DNA from 2 places in the Shewanella sp. HL-SH8 genome. Region 1 is predicted to be linked to the other one. Evidence: predicted binding sites of a transcription regulator. Region 1 holds the regulator's gene; the other holds the start of a gene.
The links. Region 1 encodes FliA, which starts transcription of late flagellar genes. Its sites were predicted from a motif close to CTAAAGNTNNNNNNNNNNNNGCCGATA; they were not measured.
Positions count from the first base shown of each region.

Region 2: ACRWQN_RS05640 (DUF5610 domain-containing protein) is a predicted target of FliA. The motif match lies at 7,171-7,197, and genes of this name have one in related genera.

Region 1 covers NZ_CP195039.1:1,798,594-1,808,803, reverse strand. The annotation lists gene ACRWQN_RS08080 (chemotaxis protein CheW) at 1-362, opposite strand, end outside; gene ACRWQN_RS08075 (ParA family protein) at 346-1,140, opposite strand; gene ACRWQN_RS08070 (membrane anchored protein in chemotaxis locus) at 1,185-1,691, opposite strand; gene ACRWQN_RS08065 (protein-glutamate methylesterase/protein-glutamine glutaminase) at 1,684-2,907, opposite strand; gene ACRWQN_RS08060 (chemotaxis protein CheA) at 2,932-5,142, opposite strand; gene ACRWQN_RS08055 (protein phosphatase CheZ) at 5,158-5,895, opposite strand; gene cheY (chemotaxis response regulator CheY) at 5,909-6,292, opposite strand; gene ACRWQN_RS08045 (RNA polymerase sigma factor FliA) at 6,336-7,055, opposite strand; gene ACRWQN_RS08040 (MinD/ParA family protein) at 7,048-7,929, opposite strand; gene flhF (flagellar biosynthesis protein FlhF) at 7,934-9,328, opposite strand; gene flhA (flagellar biosynthesis protein FlhA) at 9,358-10,210, opposite strand, start outside.
Region 2 covers NZ_CP195039.1:1,250,052-1,260,261, forward strand. The annotation lists gene ACRWQN_RS05605 (substrate-binding periplasmic protein) at 1-515, opposite strand, end outside; gene aroG (3-deoxy-7-phosphoheptulonate synthase AroG) at 933-1,985, shown strand; gene ACRWQN_RS05615 (hypothetical protein) at 2,032-2,208, opposite strand; gene ACRWQN_RS05620 (ABCB family ABC transporter ATP-binding protein/permease) at 2,612-4,396, shown strand; gene ACRWQN_RS05625 (hypothetical protein) at 4,798-5,043, shown strand; gene ACRWQN_RS05630 (hypothetical protein) at 5,141-5,332, opposite strand; gene ACRWQN_RS05635 (FMN-binding glutamate synthase family protein) at 5,515-7,005, opposite strand; gene ACRWQN_RS05640 (DUF5610 domain-containing protein) at 7,342-7,953, shown strand; gene ACRWQN_RS05645 (ferredoxin--NADP reductase) at 7,963-8,712, shown strand; gene ACRWQN_RS05650 (Fe(3+) ABC transporter substrate-binding protein) at 8,888-9,895, shown strand; gene ACRWQN_RS05655 (ABC transporter permease) at 9,984-10,210, shown strand, end outside.

The DNA.
Region 1 (10,210 bases):
TATTTATCATCGATTTGATCAACACCTATCGCATCCGCCGTATCCACTCTTTTTGAAATAAACCTCGTCTCAGATAGTTTTTCTGGTTCAGAAAGGCCTTTTGCAAAATGAGAGTCTGGTAAGGTTTTTATCTCTGCTGTGGACTTTTTAGTGATTAAATTTGAAACTAACTTGTCAGAACTTGTTCGACTTATTTTACCTTTTGATATCAGCCCTGTAGAGTCAGAATTCTCAGATGCAACAAATCCCTGCTTTGCATCATTCGATTGCGCAGTTTGTGTATCCTCAGTAGTGTCCGAAGTCGGCTCAGTGAGGAGCATTGTAAAATAATCAAAAACAGTTTCATCAACCGATTTTGACATGTGCTAACTCCCGCGAATCAAGGTAATTTAACAGAAAATTGTAGGCTTTTACTCCACGGCTAGATGGAGAATAATGCGATGCAGGTAAGTGCGCTAAACTGGCATCCCTAAACTTAGTATCTACGGGGATCACATTATCTGGCCATAGGTTTTTATTATATTTCTCTTGCATGTACGACAATGCTATCGGAGAAGCTTTTGTGCGTTTGTCATACATTGTCGGCACGACAGTATAGCTATACCGAGTCTTTTTAGAACGCCCCATTAGCTCCATCGTTTTAATCATTCTGTCTAAACCTTTAATCGCCAAAAATTCAGTTTGAACAGGAATAACAATATGTTGGCTCGCCGCTAATGCATTAACCATCAATACACCTAAAACGGGTGGACAATCAATAATGGCAATATCATATTTATCTTCTAGTAACACGAGTAGATTACGTAACACCAGGCCCATACCTTCTTGATGCCCTAATGCTCGGTCTAATGTTGCTAATGCCATTGTTGCTGGCAGTAAATCAAGCCCCTCAAGTTGAGTTGGCATAATATATTGTTGGATAAATTCTGCGGTAAGCGACTTATGATTTACAAATACATCATAAAGCGAGCCTGGAACCTCTTCAGAATCAATGCCTAAGTAATAACCTAGTGAAGCATGAGGATCTGTATCTATCATTAAAACACGCTGCCCACGCTTAACTATAGCGCCAGCCAAACTTGCCACAGTTGTGGTTTTACCTACCCCACCCTTTTGATTTGCTACGGTCCAGACTTTCAAGTATTCATTCCTCGGCCTGTTATTATGAGTGAGATTCTATCATGCTAGCGTTTTGATTCAGTTTCTTTAGGTAATTCACGTGTAGTTACTCTTATACCACCATGAGGTAAGCGAATAACTTTTACACCATCAGCATTTTCAGACACTAACACATCTGTCGGTAGATTATCGTGAACCATTTGAGTAGCTGAAGGCTCAGTTTTAGAGAACTCTGTTGCTATTTGTGGCCCTAATAACACACTTTGCTGGGGTAAGTTTTCACCGACATTCCCATAAGTGCTGCTCTTATCACGACCTGCAAACTCAATAATTGTTTCAGTTTGATCTGGATGTTGCGCTAACCAATTTGCAATATCAGCAGCTTGCTCATCAGGTACCATCAGTAACACTTGTGAAGCTGCCAACCGTTCTACATCTGCCTTTAAAAGATCATTTTTTTTAAGGGCGTCAAAATATAAACTCGATAGCGCGATTACCGCTAACATTAATAAAAAAAGCATTAAATTGATACCGACGCTGCCACGGTAATATTTAAAACCTTGACTAGCCACGGGAAGTCTCTTTTAAAATTGACTCAGCCATGTTGTCCAAGCTAATAGAGTGACTAGCAATGCCTGCTGAGGCAACAGCTTGTGGCATACCATATACAACACAACTTGCTTCATCTTGCGCCCAAATATTGGCACCAGCAGCTTTCAGCATTCTAGCCCCTTCACGTCCATCTGCGCCCATGCCTGTTAATACTACGGCTAAAATGTCTCCCCCATAGGCTTTAGATGCCGATGCGAAGGTAATATCTACGCAGGGTTTATAGTTCATGTCACTGTTTCCAGGGATAACTTTTAACCGACCTGATATACCCGCTTTTTCTACTAACATTTGCATACCACCCGGCGCTAAATATGCACAGCCAGGCTTAAGCACATCGCCACTTGCCGCTTCTTTTACACTAATCTGGCAAAGGCTATCTAAACGAGTAGCAAAAGCAGGTGTAAACGCCGCTGGCATATGTTGAATAAGTAAAATGGGATGCGGGTAATTTGCAGGGAATTGAGTTAACACCTTTTGCAAGGCTACTGGACCGCCTGTAGAAGTACCAATTAGCAATAATTTATATGATTTACCACTGGCACGAATAGAAGAAGGTAAGTTCGGGACTGTTGATGCATTACCTAATGTTGAGCCTAACGTCGTTCGTGTTGAAGTGTCAGCTGAAGAAGACGATAAGCTCCTACGAGAGGTTAACGAACTTGCCGCATTGGCACTATTTAAATTTGTGTTGGATGAACTTAAGCTGCCAGTAAGTGAACTAGAAGACCTATAAGCTGTAGGAGCAGATGGTGATATACGGCTAACAGGTCTAAACACCCTTCTACGCCCTAACGCTTTTATACGTTGTTGTAGCAGAAGTATCGCATCATCTTTATTTGTAGCAATATCTTCAAAACGTTTAGGTAAAAAATCAAGTGCCCCAGCTTCAAGTGCATCTAAAGTCGATTTAGCACCATCATGAGTTAATGATGAAAACATAAGAATAGGAACAGGGGTACTTGCCATAATCGCGCGAACAGCACTTATACCGTCCATCACTGGCATTTCAATATCCATAGTGATGACATTCGGACTAAGTTCTGCCGCCATTTTAACAGCTTCTTCGCCATTGACAGCCACGCCCACAACTTCGAGTTCAGGATCTTGATTAACAATCTCACTGACTCGACGTCGAAAAAAGCTTGAGTCGTCAACAACTAATACTTTTATAGCCATTTCATTCCTTAAATAATGGAACTTTTATTTTTTATTTTTGGCGTACTGTTTTAATAAACCTGGTACATCTAAAATCAGCGCAATACCACCGTCTGAGGTAATTGTTGCCCCCGCCATACCCGGCGTACCTTGTAGCATACTTCCTAACGGCTTAATAACCACTTCTTCCTGTCCAATTAAACCATCAACCACAAAGCCAATCTGTTTTGTACCTAATTGAACAATAACGACATGGCCGTGCTTTTTATCACCATGTTTAAACTTAGTTTTATGGCTGTGCAACCAATGCTCTAAATAAAATAATGGTACGGCTTTATTACGTACAATAACGGTTAGCTGACCATCTACAACATTGGTTTTGGTTAAATCAAGATGGAAGATCTCATTGACACTTGATAGCGGTAACGCAAACACTTGCTTAGATACATCTACCATTAAGGTCGGCATAATAGCTAACGTTAACGGTACTTTAATTTCTAAAACAGTGCCTTTGCCCTTCAATGAGTCGATATGAACAGTACCGTTTAGCTGAGTAATACGGGTTTTCACCACGTCCATACCCACGCCCCGACCAGAAATATCTGATACTTCCACTTTAGTTGAAAAGCCTGGCGCAAAAATTAAATTATATGCTTCGGAATCTGTCATTCTAGATGCAGTATCCTCATCAAGCACACCACGGGTAATAGCTATCTCTTTCAGCTTTTGTGGGTCCATTCCTGCACCATCATCTTCAATTTTCAGTAAGATGTGATCGCCTTCTTGGCTTGCTGATAATGTAATAGTACCTGTTCTTGACTTGCCATTCGCCTCACGGGTAATAGGCATTTCAATCCCGTGATCAACCGAGTTACGCACTAAATGCACTAACGGGTCGGCTAAAGCTTCGGCGAGGTTTTTGTCTAGATCGGTTTCTTCACCAATCATAACTAAATCAATTTCTTTATTAAGTGTACGCGCTAAGTCACGCACAACCCGCGGAAAGCGACCAAAAACCTTCTTAATTGGCTGCATACGAGTTTTCATTACTGCGCCTTGCAAATCAGCAGTAACTAAATCTAAATTTGCCAGTGCTTTTGACATTTCCTCGTCTTCACGAGTAACGCCTAAACTAACTAACCTATTTCGGACTAATACCAACTCACCGACCATATTCATAATTTGATCAAGTCTAGCGGTATCAACACGAACAGTTGTTTCTCCCTGAGGAACAGATGCAGCCGCTTTTGTTGGCGCCTTATCTTTAATAACCACGTCAACATTTGCTACAGGAGCAGGTGCTTTAGGTTGAGGAACTGGAGCTGCAGCGGCCTTTACTGGCTCAACGTTTTTGGGTGCGGCAGTTTTGAGTGTTGCAGCAGAGCTTGACGAGGAAGTATCTACTTTAGCAGGCGAAGAACCTTTCCCGTGAAGCTCATCAAGTAATTTCTCAAACTCGTCGTCGGTTATATCATCTGAGTCTACCATTTGAACTGGAGGCTCTACAGATTTAGCTGGTGCAGGTTTACTCTCAGCTGCATTTAATTTATTTGAACCATGAAGTTCATCTAACAATGCTTCAAATTCGTCATCAGAAATTTCATCTGAGCCAACAGGAGCTGGAGCTGATTGCTGAGGTGTTTTAGCCGTTGATGAAGTAGTTGCTACAGGGCTATTACCTTGACCATGAAGCGCATCTAATAATGCTTCAAATTCGGACTCATTTATTTCGTCAATATTAGTGTCAGCGCTAACATTGTCTTCAATGAATTCTGGTTGATTGACAGGCGCGATTTCCTCTACGAGTTCTTCTACTGACTCTTGAATCAGCTCTTCACTCTGCCCGCCCATTTCTGATGGCAAAGGTGCACCCGAACTGAGTAGCTTCAATTTATTAAGTAGTTCGACTTCAACAGGATCTTGTTCTTCGCCTTGCTGAGTTTGGGCAAACATAATGTTAATAGCATCAACTGCCTGCAAAATGATATCCATCAATTCTGCATTAACACTCCGTTTGCCGGTTCTCAATAGATCGAAGGTATTTTCCGCTTCATGGCAGACGTCTACCATAGGTTTCAAACTTAAAAAACCAGCTCCACCTTTTACAGTATGGAAACCGCGAAAAATAGCATTCAACAAATTACTGTCATCAGGATTATTTTCAAGCGCAACTAACTGCTCTTGAAGAAGCTCTAAAATCTCACCAGCCTCTACCAAAAAGTCCTGGAGTATCTCTTCATCAACATCAAATGACATTCAACTGACTCCTAATTAGAAACCCAGACTGGATAGCAAATCATCAACTTCATCTTGACCTGCGACCACGTCATCACGCAATTCTGCGTGCATAATTGGGCCCTCTGCCTCTATTTTATTCTCTTTTTTAACAGTTTCCGGTTGCGGCGTATAATCACCAAATACTGTCAACATAGAGACTAGATTATTTTCGACTTCGCGAACTAAGTCGATAACTCGACGGATCATTTGCCCTGTTAAGTCTTGAAAATCCTGCGCCATCAGTATTTCATTTAGTAATTGTCGTAAACGGGTTGTATCGTGTTCACTATGTGACATAAGCTGCTGAACATCATGACAAAGTTTTTTGAACTCACTCAACTCTATGTCTCGACGCATTAACTTATCCCACATAGGGGTAACAGATTTTATATTGGTAATTATTGTATCGGCCAAAGGTAAACATTCTTCAACTGCATCCATGGTTTTATTTGCAGCTTGTTCTGTCATATCAATAACGTAATTTAATCTCTCTTTAGCATCCGGTATTTCAACCTTGGCTAATTCTGATAAACGGTTATCTACCTGAAAATCTTGAAGTGCACTATGAAGTTGACGTGTTAATTTCCCGACTTCTTCAAATAATTCACGCTGTATTGGTGTAGCGAGTTCTCTAACAACGTCGTCAGCTTGATCTTGCTCCCCCGCAGTAAGCAGTTCGACAAGTTGCTGGGCCTGCTCGAGAGTAATTAACCCCGATATTATTGGCTGCATAACTTATCCTTGCTTAAGCGAGACGTTCAAAAATTTTATCTAATTTCTCTTTAAGGGTAGCCGCTGTGAAAGGTTTAACAACATATCCATTCACACCTGCTTGGGCGGCTGCAATAATTTGCTCACGCTTAGCTTCTGCCGTAACCATCAAAACAGGTAAATGTTTTAATGAATCATCGGCACGAATAGCCTTCAGCAAATCAATACCTTGCATACCAGGCATATTCCAATCTGTTACAACAAAGTCAAAATCACCTTTTTGCAACATAGGTAAGGCTGTTGATCCATCATCTGCTTCTTGGGTATTATTGAATCCCAAGTCTCGCAACAAGTTCTTTATGATACGTCGCATTGTTGAAAAGTCGTCAACAATAAGAATCTTCATATTCTTGTCCAAGGTTTCCTCCGGTGAGCTGACACTCTAGTGCTCTAATTAATAATTATTGTTGTGTCCAATGCTTGAGTTTGCCTTTTAATCTAAGCATAGCCTGACTTAATATCTGACTAACCCTAGATTCGCTTACTTCAAGAATTGCACCGATTTCTTTTAAGTTTAACGCTTCGTCATAGTACAGTGAAAGTACTAATGCATCTCTTTCTGGTAAGGTTTTAATTGCTTCCACCAGCGCTGATTTAAATTGCGTTTCAGCTAATGCTTCAAAATTATCATCTGGTATTCCATCATCTGTGACTAACACATCTTGCGAAATACCTAAATCTTCTATGCCTATGATTTTCCCAACAGAAACATCATTTAAAATATGATGGTACTCATTGAGCGACATATCAAGTTTTTCTGCAATTTCTGTGTCACGAGCATCACGTCCCAATCCTTGCTCTAGTTCGTCAATAACCTGCGCAACCCGGCGATTATTGCGATGAACTGAACGAGGAACCCAATCACCACGGCGGATTTCATCAATCATAGCACCGCGTATCCGAATGCCTGCAAAGGTTTCAAACTTAGCCCCTTTGGTGTCATCAAATTTTGATGACGCTTCAAGTAACCCTATCATGCCAGACTGTAGCAAGTCGTCGAGTTGCACTGAAGCAGGTAATCGCGCCAACATATGATGTGCAATTCTTTTTACCAGCGGTGCATACTGTTCAACAACGGATGTTTTATTATCGAACTGAGTATACGCGGCGGCTTTATTCACTCACTCTATCCTCTTGTGTTTCTTTGCGTTGGACTAAACGTTCAACAAAAAACTCTAAGTGTCCACCCGGCTGTTGTGGAACTGGCCAGCTCATAATTTTATTTGCCAGGCCGTGATAAGCAATGGCTGATGGCGACTTTGGATACGCCTCAACAACTAACTTTTGCTTTCGCACAGACTTACGCAAATTCTCATCAAATGGCACGGTTGCAACTAGCTCTAAAGCAACATCTAAAAACCGATCCGTTACTTTACTTAGTTTAGCAAACAATTCCATTCCTTCACGTAAACTGCGTACCATATTAGCCACAATTTTGAAATGAAATACACCGTGTTCACGGCTTAATATTTTTATCAGTGCATAGGCATCTGTAATAGATGTCGGTTCATCGCATACCACAATTAATACATCTTGTGATGCCCTTGAGAAACTCAGTACCATATCTGAAATACCTGCCGCGGTATCGACAATTAATATGTCAAACTGTGTACGCATCTCACTGAAAGCACGAATTAATCCTGCATGTTGAGCCTGGGTTAATTCAACCATAGCTCTGCTTCCAGACGTTGCAGGAACAATACCAATACCTTTAGGGCCTCGAACAATGATATCGTCTAATTCGGCATCGCCAGATAAAACATGAGATAAATTTTTCTCGGCACGAATTCCTAACATCACATCAACGTTAGCTAAACCAAGATCCGCATCTAATACTAAAACACGTTTACCTTTTTCCGCTAGGGCAACGGCAGTGTTTATAGAAACACTGGTTTTTCCTACCCCACCTTTTCCACCGGATACGGCAATTACTTTAACTTTTTCGTTATTTGGTTGATTCATCATACGTAAACCACTTGCTTGATCACGGGTCATATTCTTACTCGAATGCATAAGTCATTTCATTCGACCATGCGCTTGTGTCTTGAGAAATTACTTGTTCTGTTTCATTTAACGCGGCTAAAGCTTGCTTAGCCAGAGCTAAAGTATCTGCTACTTTTATGTCTTCAGGAACACGTTGGCCATCAGTCACATAGCTTAATGGTAACTCATTTTGTATCAGAACGCTCAATGCACCTGCAATTGATACAGATTCATCTAATTTGGTTAAAATTACACCCGCTAATGGAATGCGTTTAAAATGATTAACCGCGTCTTGTAATACCCTGCGTTGCCCTGTTGCCGACATCACTAAATAGCTGCGAATTGGGATCCTACTGTTTGCTGTCAAATTATCAAGTTGTTGATAAAGACGCATATCACGTTGCCCCATACCCGCTGTATCTATAAGTACTAACTTGCGACTTCTAAATTGGTACAAAATCTGTTCTAGCTCGGTGACATCATGTGCTTGCTTTACTGGACAACCCATTATTTTGCCATAAGTTGCTAATTGCTCATAGGCGCCAATACGATAATGATCCGTTGTAATAAGTGCAACTTGATCTGCACCATGTTGTGCTGCAAAACGTGCAGCAATTTTTGCCAGAGATGTCGTTTTACCAACACCAGTTGGTCCAACAAAAGCCACAACGCCTCCGCGCTTTACAATATCATCACCTTGGTTATCAAGTAAGTTAGCCAAACTTTGTGGTAATGAACGCACTAATTCCGCTGGATTATAGTGTTGACTCAAAGATGAAAGTTTAGCTGAAACGGGTGCTGAAAACTCTGCAGCAAGTAGTTTACTTTCAAGCATAGCACCCACAGGATCTTTCCGCTTTTTTTGTTCAGTCATCAATGAAGATACTTGATGAGTCAGTAAGTTACGTAATGAAGCCATTTCTTCACGAAGCGCATCCATTTCGGTCGAACTGACCTTATTATTTTTTGACTGCTTATCAAATCCAGCTTGTTGCTGATATTGGGGTTTAGCTGGCTTCGCCTCAGCTGTCACGCCTTGTAATTGGCGCGCCCATTCAGGTAAATCAGAGTCATCTTTTTTAGGAGGCATTTGCTGACTTAAGCGGCTTTGTTGTTTCTCTAACAACGCTTGTAATGAATCTGCCGCTGGCGGTGGATTAATTTTTGTCTTTGCCTTGATTACAGAGTTAGATGCAAGTGATACGCGATCCTCACTTAGATCCATAAAGCCTGGAGTCGGTGCCGCCATAGCGGCACTCGCCTTAGGCTCATCGTAATCAACGGCGGCGACAATCTCGATCCCGCCTGCCACTTTTTTATTCGACATAATGACAGCGTCAGAGCCAAGGGTCTCTTTTACTTGCGCTAATGCTGCGCGCATATCTTTGGCAAAAAATCGTTTAATTTTCACTTACGCACCTCTTTTATCTGACGTTATCACTATTGGCCAACAGATGAAACAATCCGTATCTGTTTCTCATCTGGAATTTCTTGATACGAAATTACCCTTAAATTTGGAATAGTGTACTTAACAAATCGTGACAGAGTTGAACGTAGCATGCCTGATGTCAATAAAATGGCTGGCTGACCGACCATTTCTTGTTTCTGTGAAGCATCAAGTAATGACTGCTGCATGCGTTCTGCAAGGCCTGGTTCAATATTTGGCCCCTCTCCCCCTGTCGCCTGCATAGACTTATGCAACATTTGTTCCAACTCTGGAGCCAAAGTAATGACGGGGATTTCTAGCTCAGGTCCGGATATTTCTTGCACAATCATACGTTTTAGCGCGATTCGAACTGCAGCGGTAAGTACTTCAGTATCATTACTTTTGGTGCCGTATTCCAGCAAAGTTTGCACTATAGTACGTAAGTCACGCACAGACACGCCTTCATTCAATAGATTTTGCATTACTTTAACCACATTACCTAGCGACATTACATCCGGTATAAAGCCATCAACAAGTTTTGGTGACTGTTTAGAAAGCATGTCCATTAATTGTTGTACTTCTTCATAGCCTAATAACTTAGCAGCATTATTACTGAGTAATTGGCTGATATGAGTTGCTACCACAGTTGCAGTATCTACCACTGTATAGCCTAGTGTTTGCGCATGCTCACGTTGCTCTGGTGCAATCCAAACGGCTTCTAGCCCAAATGCAGGATCGGTAGTTTCTATGCCATCAAGCTTGCCATAAACCTGCCCAGGGTTAATGGCTAACTCACAATCATGCCTCACCTCAGCCTCACCAACCACCACGCCCATTAAATGAATACGATATGAATTTGGCGATAAA
Region 2 (10,210 bases), 550 kb from region 1:
TGACTAGCAATTTCAGTATAATCTTGGTGTTGTTTTGATACTTCGATAAATTCATCCCCCAAATATTGACTGGCATTTTGGAAACTGATCAAAGAGTATTTTTTGAGATCGCTAATGGTGTCGATTTTGAGTTTGTTCTTGGTTAAATAAAACAGGCTATTTTGGTATTCGATTAAACTTTGAGTCAGAAATAAGCCATCATCAGTAGCTGGTGCATTAATAATACAATCGACTTGTTTCGTTTTTACTAATCTCAATGCCCGTAAGTTAGTTGCGTAAGTAATACTCCCTAACTTAAGGTGGCTCATCTGTAATGCTGAAGCTAATAAGTGATATTGTAGCCCGCCTTTTTGATCGACAAAAAAGTAAGGTTCAATACTGCTACTGGTTGTAAAAGTTATTGGCATATTGTTTGATATAGGTTCAGCTGCATCGACACCAGCCAAGCTAACATCAGTAAGGTCTTCACCAGTATAGGTCAATTCAGTTGAGCAAAGTGTGGGAGAAATTTGCATGAGAGTACACAGACAGATTAATGATCCCAAATGGCTTAGTTTACTGTGCGGTTTAAGGGCGCGACTTAGTAATCTCAAATTATTTCACCTTATAAAACTGCATCGTTACCTGTAAAGTTTATTGAGTAACTATTATTCAGATGTGACTGGAGTATAACAAGCTCATTATGATCCTGCAGAAGATATTTTATGGTGTTATTTTTTGATGAGATTAACAAATCTAAAAATGAGATGAAGTAAATTATATCTTTAATATAAACAATGGTATAAAAACAATATGTTTATATTTGAATAGTTTATTGATTTGTTGATGGATAGTGGGTAAATTTTAATGTCATGTTTATGTAAATACCATTCATTTGGGACAATTTTTTGCAAAACGATTGAAATTTAGCCTGCAAGCCGGAGTTGTATTATATGTATTATCAAAATGATGATGTGCGCATCAATGAAGTCAAAGAGTTACTTCCCCCTATAGCCATTTTAGAGCGATTTCCGGCATCTGAAAATGCATCTGAAACGGTATTTACTGCGCGCAATAGTATTCATAATATCTTGGCTAGAAAAGATGACCGCTTACTCGTGGTGATAGGGCCCTGTTCAATTCATGACACTAAAGCTGCACTTGAATACGGTCAACGTTTAGCTATTATGCGTGAAAAATATGCCGATGAGCTTGAAGTGGTCATGCGAGTGTATTTTGAAAAACCACGGACAACCGTTGGTTGGAAAGGGCTCATTAATGATCCTTTTATGGATAACAGCTTTAAATTAAATGATGGACTGCGCACTGCACGTAAACTGCTGGTTGACTTAAATGATCTTGGTATTCCCACAGCTGGTGAATATTTAGATATGATTACCCCGCAATATGTGGCTGATATGATGTGTTGGGGCGCTATTGGCGCACGTACCACAGAATCTCAAGTTCACCGTGAGCTGGCATCAGGATTGTCATGCCCAGTCGGTTTTAAAAATGGTACTGATGGCACCATAAAAGTGGCCATAGATGCGATTGGAGCAGCTAATGCCCCGCATCATTTTCTATCTGTTACCAAGTTTGGTCATTCTGCTATTGTATCTACCAAAGGAAATCCTGATTGTCATATCATTTTACGCGGAGGTAAAAAGCCTAACTACAGTGCAGAAGATGTCAGTAAAATCCAATCACAACTTATCTCGTCTCAATTAGCTGACAATATTATGATCGACTTTAGCCATGCCAATAGTGCTAAGGATTATAAACGTCAGATGCTAGTTGCTGAAGATGTAGCAGCTCAGATTGCTGCAGGTAATCATGGTATTTTTGGTGTGATGGTTGAAAGCCATCTAGTTGAAGGACGCCAGGATATCGTTGATGGCAAAGTTGCATGTTACGGCCAAAGTGTCACCGACGCATGTATAGGTTGGCAAGATACCGAAGCGCTTTTAGCCACGCTTAGCAACAGCGTAATAAAACGAAGAGGCTAAAAAGAGATTTAATTTAAGGCTTAATAAATATGGCGCCTTACGCGCCTTATTTTTTAATGCTTTGTGTTAAATACTCATTTGCTTTGGCAAGTGTTCCAAATGCTAAAATGAGATTGTTACGCCCTTTGTCTTGTAATTCAGGGTTATTTGACTCTATCATCATCCAAACCCATGTTTGAATTAACTGTAGTGGAGGGTATTTTATATTCTCACTGTCTAGCATAAAGCTTCCTACCAATCTTATTCAATTAACGATTACGCCATTAGCTTATAGTGCTAATTCTTTTGGGTAACCTAGTACGGTTAAAGAGTAACAAATTCTGATCTTAGAAATAACTCTTATTCGAGTCAAAAACCGCTAAAAGGCAATTTATTTTCAATTAACTAGTATTTTTGGAGTGCTTTAATTTAATTTAGTAGGTTAAAAGTACTGCTTTAATCGATTTAATAGTGTCATGCTGCTTTCGTTTGAGATTGTTTCTGAATATTTTAAATTATGCAGATTATTCTTATATGACGAATTTTGCATTTGTTAACATCATTGCTGTGAGTGCGGTGTTACCATGCCCACAGAGGAAATCGTCTCTATCTCAATATTTATCGCCCTTGATTAATTGGAGCTATTTATGCGGCCATCCGCTTATTTTGAAGGACCTGTAGGGAAACTTAATTGGACAGTATTAGGTATGCTTTGGCCTTATTTATTAGAATTTAAGGGGCGTATTTTTTTAGCTATGACCTGCTTGGTTGTGGCGAAGTTGGCCAGCGTGGGTTTACCGTTTATTTTAAAAGAGTTAGTCGATACGCTTGATAGTAATACTTCAGCTGCAAATGTCATTGTCGCCGCTCCAATCGTATTAGTGCTCGCATATGGTGCAATCAGATTCCTCAACGTGGTGATCGGTGAAATTCGTGACACGCTTTTTGGCCGAGTAACAGAAAGAGCCATGCGGCGATTAGGTTTGGCTGTATTTGAACATTTGCATCGATTAGATTTAGATTTTCATTTAGATCGTAGAACCGGTGGTTTATCCAGGGATATTGAACGCGGTACAAGCGGTGTAAGCTTTTTAATGCGTTTTATGGTATTTAATATTGTACCGACCTTGCTGGAAATCACCTTAGTGATTGGTATTTTTTTCTATCAATACGGGATTAGCTTTGCGTTAATCACACTTGTTTCTGTAGTGGCTTATATCGGCTATTCGGTTATGGCGACTGAGTGGCGTACTGAATTTGTACGAGAAGCCGCTAGGGCAGATTCTTTATCTAACACCCGTGCTATTGATAGTTTATTGAATTATGAAACAGTTAAATATTTCAATAATGAAGCCCATGAGGCCGCGCGTTATGACTCTGCTCTTTCAGAATGGGAAGTGGCAAAGCGAAACAACCGTTTATCATTATTTGCCCTAAATGCTGGACAGGCGTCGATTATAGCGATTGCGATGACAGCCATGATGTGGCTTGCTGCTGTCGAGGTGACTGAAAAAACCATGACAATTGGTGATTTTGTACTGATTAATGCCTTTATGATGCAGCTATTTATTCCACTTAATTTTTTAGGCTTTGTTTACAGAGAGATCAGAGGTGCACTGGCCAATATTGAACGTATGTTTGATATTTTGGATAAACAACCTACCGTAGTTGATAGGGAGCACGCCAGTGATCAACCCCCAGAGCTCGGTAAGATTAAGTTTGAGAATGTCAGTTTTCAATATGATGAAAGGCAAATATTAAATAATGTTAGTTTTGAAGTTCCTCTAGGTAAAAAAGTGGCTGTGGTTGGTGACAGTGGAGCCGGTAAATCGACCTTGATTAAATTACTGTTCCGCTTTTACGATGTTAATAATGGCCGTATTACCATAAATGATGTTGATATTCGCGATATGACTCAACAAGCATTAAGGCGCGCTATTGCGATTGTTCCCCAAGATACAGTGTTATTTAATGATTCTTTATTTGAAAATATTCGCTATGGTAGACCCAATGCAACCCAAGTTGAAATAGAGCAAGCCGCTGAACTCGCTCATTTGAGTGAGTTTATTAATGTGCTCCCTAAGCAATGGCAAACCAAAGTTGGTGAGCGTGGATTAAAGTTATCTGGTGGGGAAAAACAACGGGTCTCTATCGCACGCGCAGTATTAAAATCTGCGCCCTTTTTAGTATTCGATGAAGCAACATCATCTTTGGATAGCCGCTCTGAGAAAGCCATTTTAAACGCTCTACGTGATGCAGCTAAAGGACATACAAGTCTAGTGGTAGCACATCGTTTATCAACAATTATCGATGCTGATATGATAGTCGTACTAAGCAAAGGGCAAATAGTTGAAACAGGCACCCACGCGGAATTGATCAATAACAAAGGCTTGTATGCACACTTATGGACTATTCAGAATGAACAAACTTAAACAACCTCTTTCCGTGATGTAAACCTTATTAAACATTGGCTTATATTTGTTTTTGTGTTGCATTAACTTACGGCAAACCAGCTATTTAGGTGATAATTTGCCTTGTGTTCAAAACAATTAACAAGTTTGCTATGAAATAGGTTAAACGTGTTAGATTTAGCAAATTGAACGTATTTCATAACTCGAGTGAGGTTAAGTTGAATTGTTAACCTGTTGCAAGAAACAAGGTATAACTAGTGTTTATTAATAGTGTTTGAGTATAATTAACTCAACTATTTAACAGGATTATGGGTTGTTTATTAAAAAGCCGCACACTAGATTTGGATGGTTTGACAGCATGTCTCAAGTGCTTTTTTTTTAAATGCTAGTGTTAAAATGCTTATAACATATGGAGGTGGCTGATGCAGAATATTCTTTTAATCGCAGCCCTAGAAGGTACTCAACATCAGGTGAGTACAGATTGGTTTGCTATTGTTGCTATGTTAAAAGCGCGTGAATTATCAGATGATGAAATTAACCGTGTTTATAATGAATTGTGTGCAGGATTAAGAGTGACAACACGTGGGGTAACATTAGCGAAGCAGTCTATTAATGAAATGGACAAGAAAATTATTAAGCAATCTGAAAATAAGGATTTGCTGATATAGGTTTGTATTTAGAGAAGCTCGACTTAAGGCTTTAGTTGGAGAGTGAGTGCTGAAATATTTAGTAGTTACCAATAGTGCTTAGGAGTTATCAATAGAGCTATTTTTTTTGCCAACCAATACAAACCAGTTTTATTAAGGTATCGGGCTCTGTTAATGGAACAAGCCTAATAATTTTACCTTGTTCAAAACACACCATCTCGCCTTCAATTTCAGTTAGACGATCGCAATTTTTACAGCTGTAACTTGCTGTTTTTCCTTTTATTGCAGTTTGAACGTTCTTTAAATTCAAGATTGTATCCTTTAAAGCATTTTTATCGACTTTTAGTCACTATCTGGTAGTCGCTATCAGCTAGTCACTATAGGTGATGCATCTTACACTTTACCTCTGTAATGTGATCTATGCATCACCTTCTAGTCTAACTGATAATCAAAAAGCTTTAAAGTAATACTTTGGGACTGTATTCGAATAGCTTAATTAATCAGATGCTTATAATGTTTATCTAGAGAAACGGAAACACCACTAGAAATTACAATGTGTGCATGTTTTCGCGTCAATTGTCTCGCATCGTTAACACCGCAGGAGTGAGCTATCATTGTTAAATCATAATGTAAGAAATGATTGTAGTTGGCTACACGAGTCGATTTATCTTTGGGGTCGAGTCCTCGCTGTAATCGCTTATCGTGGGTGGTGATACCTGTCGGACAAGTATCTTTATTGCATTGTAGTGATTGAATACAGCCCAACGCAAACATGTTACCTCTGGCTGATGCGATAAAATCTGCACCTGTAGCGAGTGCCCATGCAACATAAGATGGCATGACTAACTTTCCAGTCGCAATAATTTTTATCCGCTGACGTAGCCCTTTTTGAATAAGTAAGTCGACTAACCTTGGCAGGCTTTCTCGCAGTGGTAAGCCAACATTGTCCATTAGAGCTTGAGGCGCGGCACCTGTTCCACCATCTGCGCTGTCTAAGGTGAAAAAGTCTGGTGCATGCTCAAACCCCCTTAGAGCAATTTCTTCACACATATCTTCAATCCAGGTGATATCGCCTATAACCGCTTTGATACCAGTTGGTTTTCCTGTTGCATTTCTTACTTGGGCAACCATGTCTAAAATATCTGCTACACAGGTAATTTCAATATGACCGTTAGGGCTGATAGAGTCCTCTCCAATGGGAATCCCCCTAATATTAGCTATTTCTTCAGTGACTTTTAGGCCTGGAAGTATACCGCCTTTACCTGGTTTAGCACCTTGGCTGAGTTTAATTTCAAACATTTTAACTTGTGGGTTAGCTGCTACTTGTTTCAATTTTTCGTTATCAAGGTGACCTTCTGCATTACGTACGCCATATTTTGCGGTGCCAATTTGAAATACTAAGTCACAATTACCTTTAAGATGATGTGGGCTTAATCCCCCTTCTCCAGTATTTAACCAGCAGCCTGCTTTTGCTGCACCGTGGGATAATGCGGTTATTGCAGGTCTTGATAATGCACCAAAGCTCATGGCTGAAATGTGGCAAATTTTGTCTGTGGTATAGGGCACATCACATTGCTCGCCAACCGTTACTGTGGCTGGTGCAACATGAATGTGATCACTGATAGGAAATGCTGAGTTGAGAAATAAAATACTGCCCTGCTTGTCTAAGGGCTGAGTTGAGCCAAAAGCAATGGTGCGCTCTACGTTTTTTGCTGCTCGATATACCCAGCTGCGCTCAGCACGATTAAAAGGTAACTCTTCGCGGTCGTTAGCAAAAAAGTATTGTCTAAAAAACTCACCTTGTTTCTCAAATAAATAACGAAATCGACCAATAACCGGATAATTATGCCTAATAGCTTGTTTTGTCTGAAGCTTATCAGCGATGTACATATACACTACACCAATGATAACGGCCCAAAATAGCATTAGAAACAGGCCTGCGAACAGATCTATCCCCCATAAAATCCACGGTTGCAATTGCATGTATTATCCTTAAATTAAGCGAGTTAAATTTGTCTCAACAGATTGATTAATCAATATAGTTGAAGATTACCTACTACAGTTGAAACTTATACTGAGTATCAAGAATAAGATCAATCTAGCTGAAATAACGAGTTTATGACTAGTCAAAACAACTAAATGAATAGTCTAAAGCTTAACAATATTCATTCGATGCAGTAATCGAAACGTTAATCTATGCCGTTAAATAAAGTATCTGATGCTAATGTTGAGTGTAAGGGTGATTTTTAAAAATATCACTTTAGGTTAATTTTTATTCGTCGATAAAGAGATATAGATTTCAAAAATGGAGCAGGCTTCATGGAAATTAAACCCAATAGAAATATGACCCAGTTTACATCATTGTCAAAAAATACAGAGAAAGATAAACAGGCTGTTGATAACGTCAGTAATCAGGGTGTGCGGTCAGAGGTTAAGCAAGCCAATATGTCTGTTAGCCAAATTACTAAGCGATTAATGAATGGACAAATTCTGGCGGCACAGGAGAAAGTGACGTTATCTTCCGGAGATCAATCACTGGCATTGTTATATCGCAGTGCCATTGATGCCATAGATGCTGAGCTTGATTTAGTCTTGGGTGAAAATAAACCCTCCAAATCAATGGAGGTTGAAGTTGATTACTCGCCTACAGCCACAGCAGATCGAATAGTACAATTTGCCACAGGTTTTTTTGGCTTATATCAGCAACAAAACCCCGAAGATGATTTCGAGACTCAGCTTAATAGCTTTATGGATAAGATATCTAAGGCGATAGATGACGGCTTTGGACAAGCCAAAGCCATATTGTCAGGTTTGAAAGTGCTTCAAGGCGATATTGTCGCTGGTGTGGATAGTACCTATGAGCATATTCAAAGTGGATTAGCTAAGTTTAAGTTAGACATGTTACCTTCTACTAAAGACGCAAAAGAATAAGGGTGTGTTATGTGGGTAACTGGTGAAGTAATTGAGCGAATTGATTGGAATGAAAAGCTTTTTTCCTTAAAGATTAAAGCGCCTGTTGAACCTTATATCGCAGGGCAGTTTATTAAGTTAAGCCAAATCCGAGATGAAAAACGTATTGCTCGGGCTTATTCAGTGGTTAACCCACCAGGCAGCGATTATATCGAAATATTAGCTGTAGCTGTTGAAAATGGTCAATTGTCACCCGATCTGCAATCACTTAACCCCGGTGACACAATTGAAGTGACACCCAAGGCGACCGGATTCATGACCCTAGATGAAATTCCCCATGGCGCACTGCAAGGTAAGCATTTGTGGTTGATTTCTACTGGCACCGCTGTTGGTCCCTTTATTTCAATGTTGTTAACTGACGAGCCTTGGCAGCGATTTGAAAAAGTTGTTTTGGTCTATGGTGTACGCTTAGCGTCGGACTTAGCGTATTTAGAATCTATTAAGCAGCTACAAGCAAAATATTCTCAACAATTTCACTTTATTCCTATTGTTACCCGTGAATCCTACGAAGATGCGTTAATGTGTCGTATTCCCGATGCGATTAATAATGGTCTGTTACAACAAAAAGCGTCATTAACGATTAATGCAGAAGACTCTCAAGTGATGATTTGTGGTAATCCTGGGATGATTTCTGATGCACAAACCGCACTATTAGAATTAGGGTTAACTAAAAACCTAAGAAGGGCTCCTGGGCAAATAACAGTAGAGAAGTACTGGTAATAAGCCACAGTGTTATATGCTTGCAGTACTGAGCGAGATCTAAGTCAACATCAATACAAATTTAATAAAATGCGCTTGCTCCTTTTGTGCTGATCATTTACCCTTGTCGCGATTGATAACTATTATCATTGTTAGTTGCTTTTGGCAGTTTAAATCAACCAAGGAGAATGTGGAAATGAAAATGGTACAAGGCACTGCGATTTTAGGTTTAGCATGTTTAGCCAGTTCTGCAATGGCGGATGAGGCGTTAACTGTATATTCATATCGACAAGCATTTTTGGTTGAACCTATCCTAGAGCAGTTTACTCAAAATACTGGTATTAAGGTCAATGTTGTATTCGCTAAAGATGGAATTGCAGAACGAATTGAACGTGAAGGCCGTTTGTCTCCAGTTGATGTTGTATTAACCTCTGACTTTTCTCGTTTAATGGAATTAGTTGAAAAAGATCTTGTCTCTCCAGTTAACAATGATGTGATTAATAGCAATATTCCTGAGGTTTATCGTTCACCTACGAATGATTGGTATGCACTAACTATGCGCGTACGTAATGTGTATTCTTCAAAAGAGCGCACCGGCAAGATTGATATCGATTATGAAGACCTAGCTAAACCGGAATACAAAGGTAAAATTTGTACTCGTAGTGGTAAGCACCCATACAATGTCGCTTTAGTGGCCTCTATGATCGCGCATCATGGCGAAGCAGAAACTAAAACCTGGCTTTCAGGCGTCAAAGCTAACCTAGCGCGCAAACCCCAGGGTAATGATCGCGACCAAGTGTTAGCGGTTAAAGAGGGAATGTGTGATGTTGCTATTGGTAATAGTTATTACTATGGCAATATGATGATGGATGAGAATCAAAAAAGCTGGGCTGAAGCCGTTGAGATAAACTTCCCTAATCAGGCTAACAGAGGTGCACACATTAACGTCTCTGGTATGGCGCTAGCTAAGTTTGCGCCAAGCAAAGATAATGCAATAAAATTAATGGAGTTTTTAACCTCTAATGTTGCTCAGCAAGCCTATGCGGACGTTAACATGGAATATCCGGTTAAAGCTGATGTGAAGCCGTCAAAACTTGTGGCATCATGGGGCGACTTCAAAGCAGATTCACTTCCTATTTATAAATTGGCTGAAAATCATCAAGCGGCAGTGAAGCTACTTGATGAAGTAAAATTCGACCTTTAATATCAATATTGATATTACGCCAGTTTTTGCATTGTCACTCAATACAGTGTCGAGGATTGCACCGTATTGATTTAACTGGATAGTTGTTATGATTTTAGGTTTATCCAGAAGCTGGTCGCTTACTGGTTACTTAATAGCGGCGGTGATCACACTGCCGCTTATTGCATTAATAATGCAAGCCACATTTCCCGATGAAGCCGTTTTTAAGCACCTGTTTGATACCGTACTTCCAACCTATATTGCTAATAGCTTATTGCTTATGCTGCTGGTGGGTATTGGCTCGTTAGTCATTGCCGTCCCTGCAGCATGGTTTGT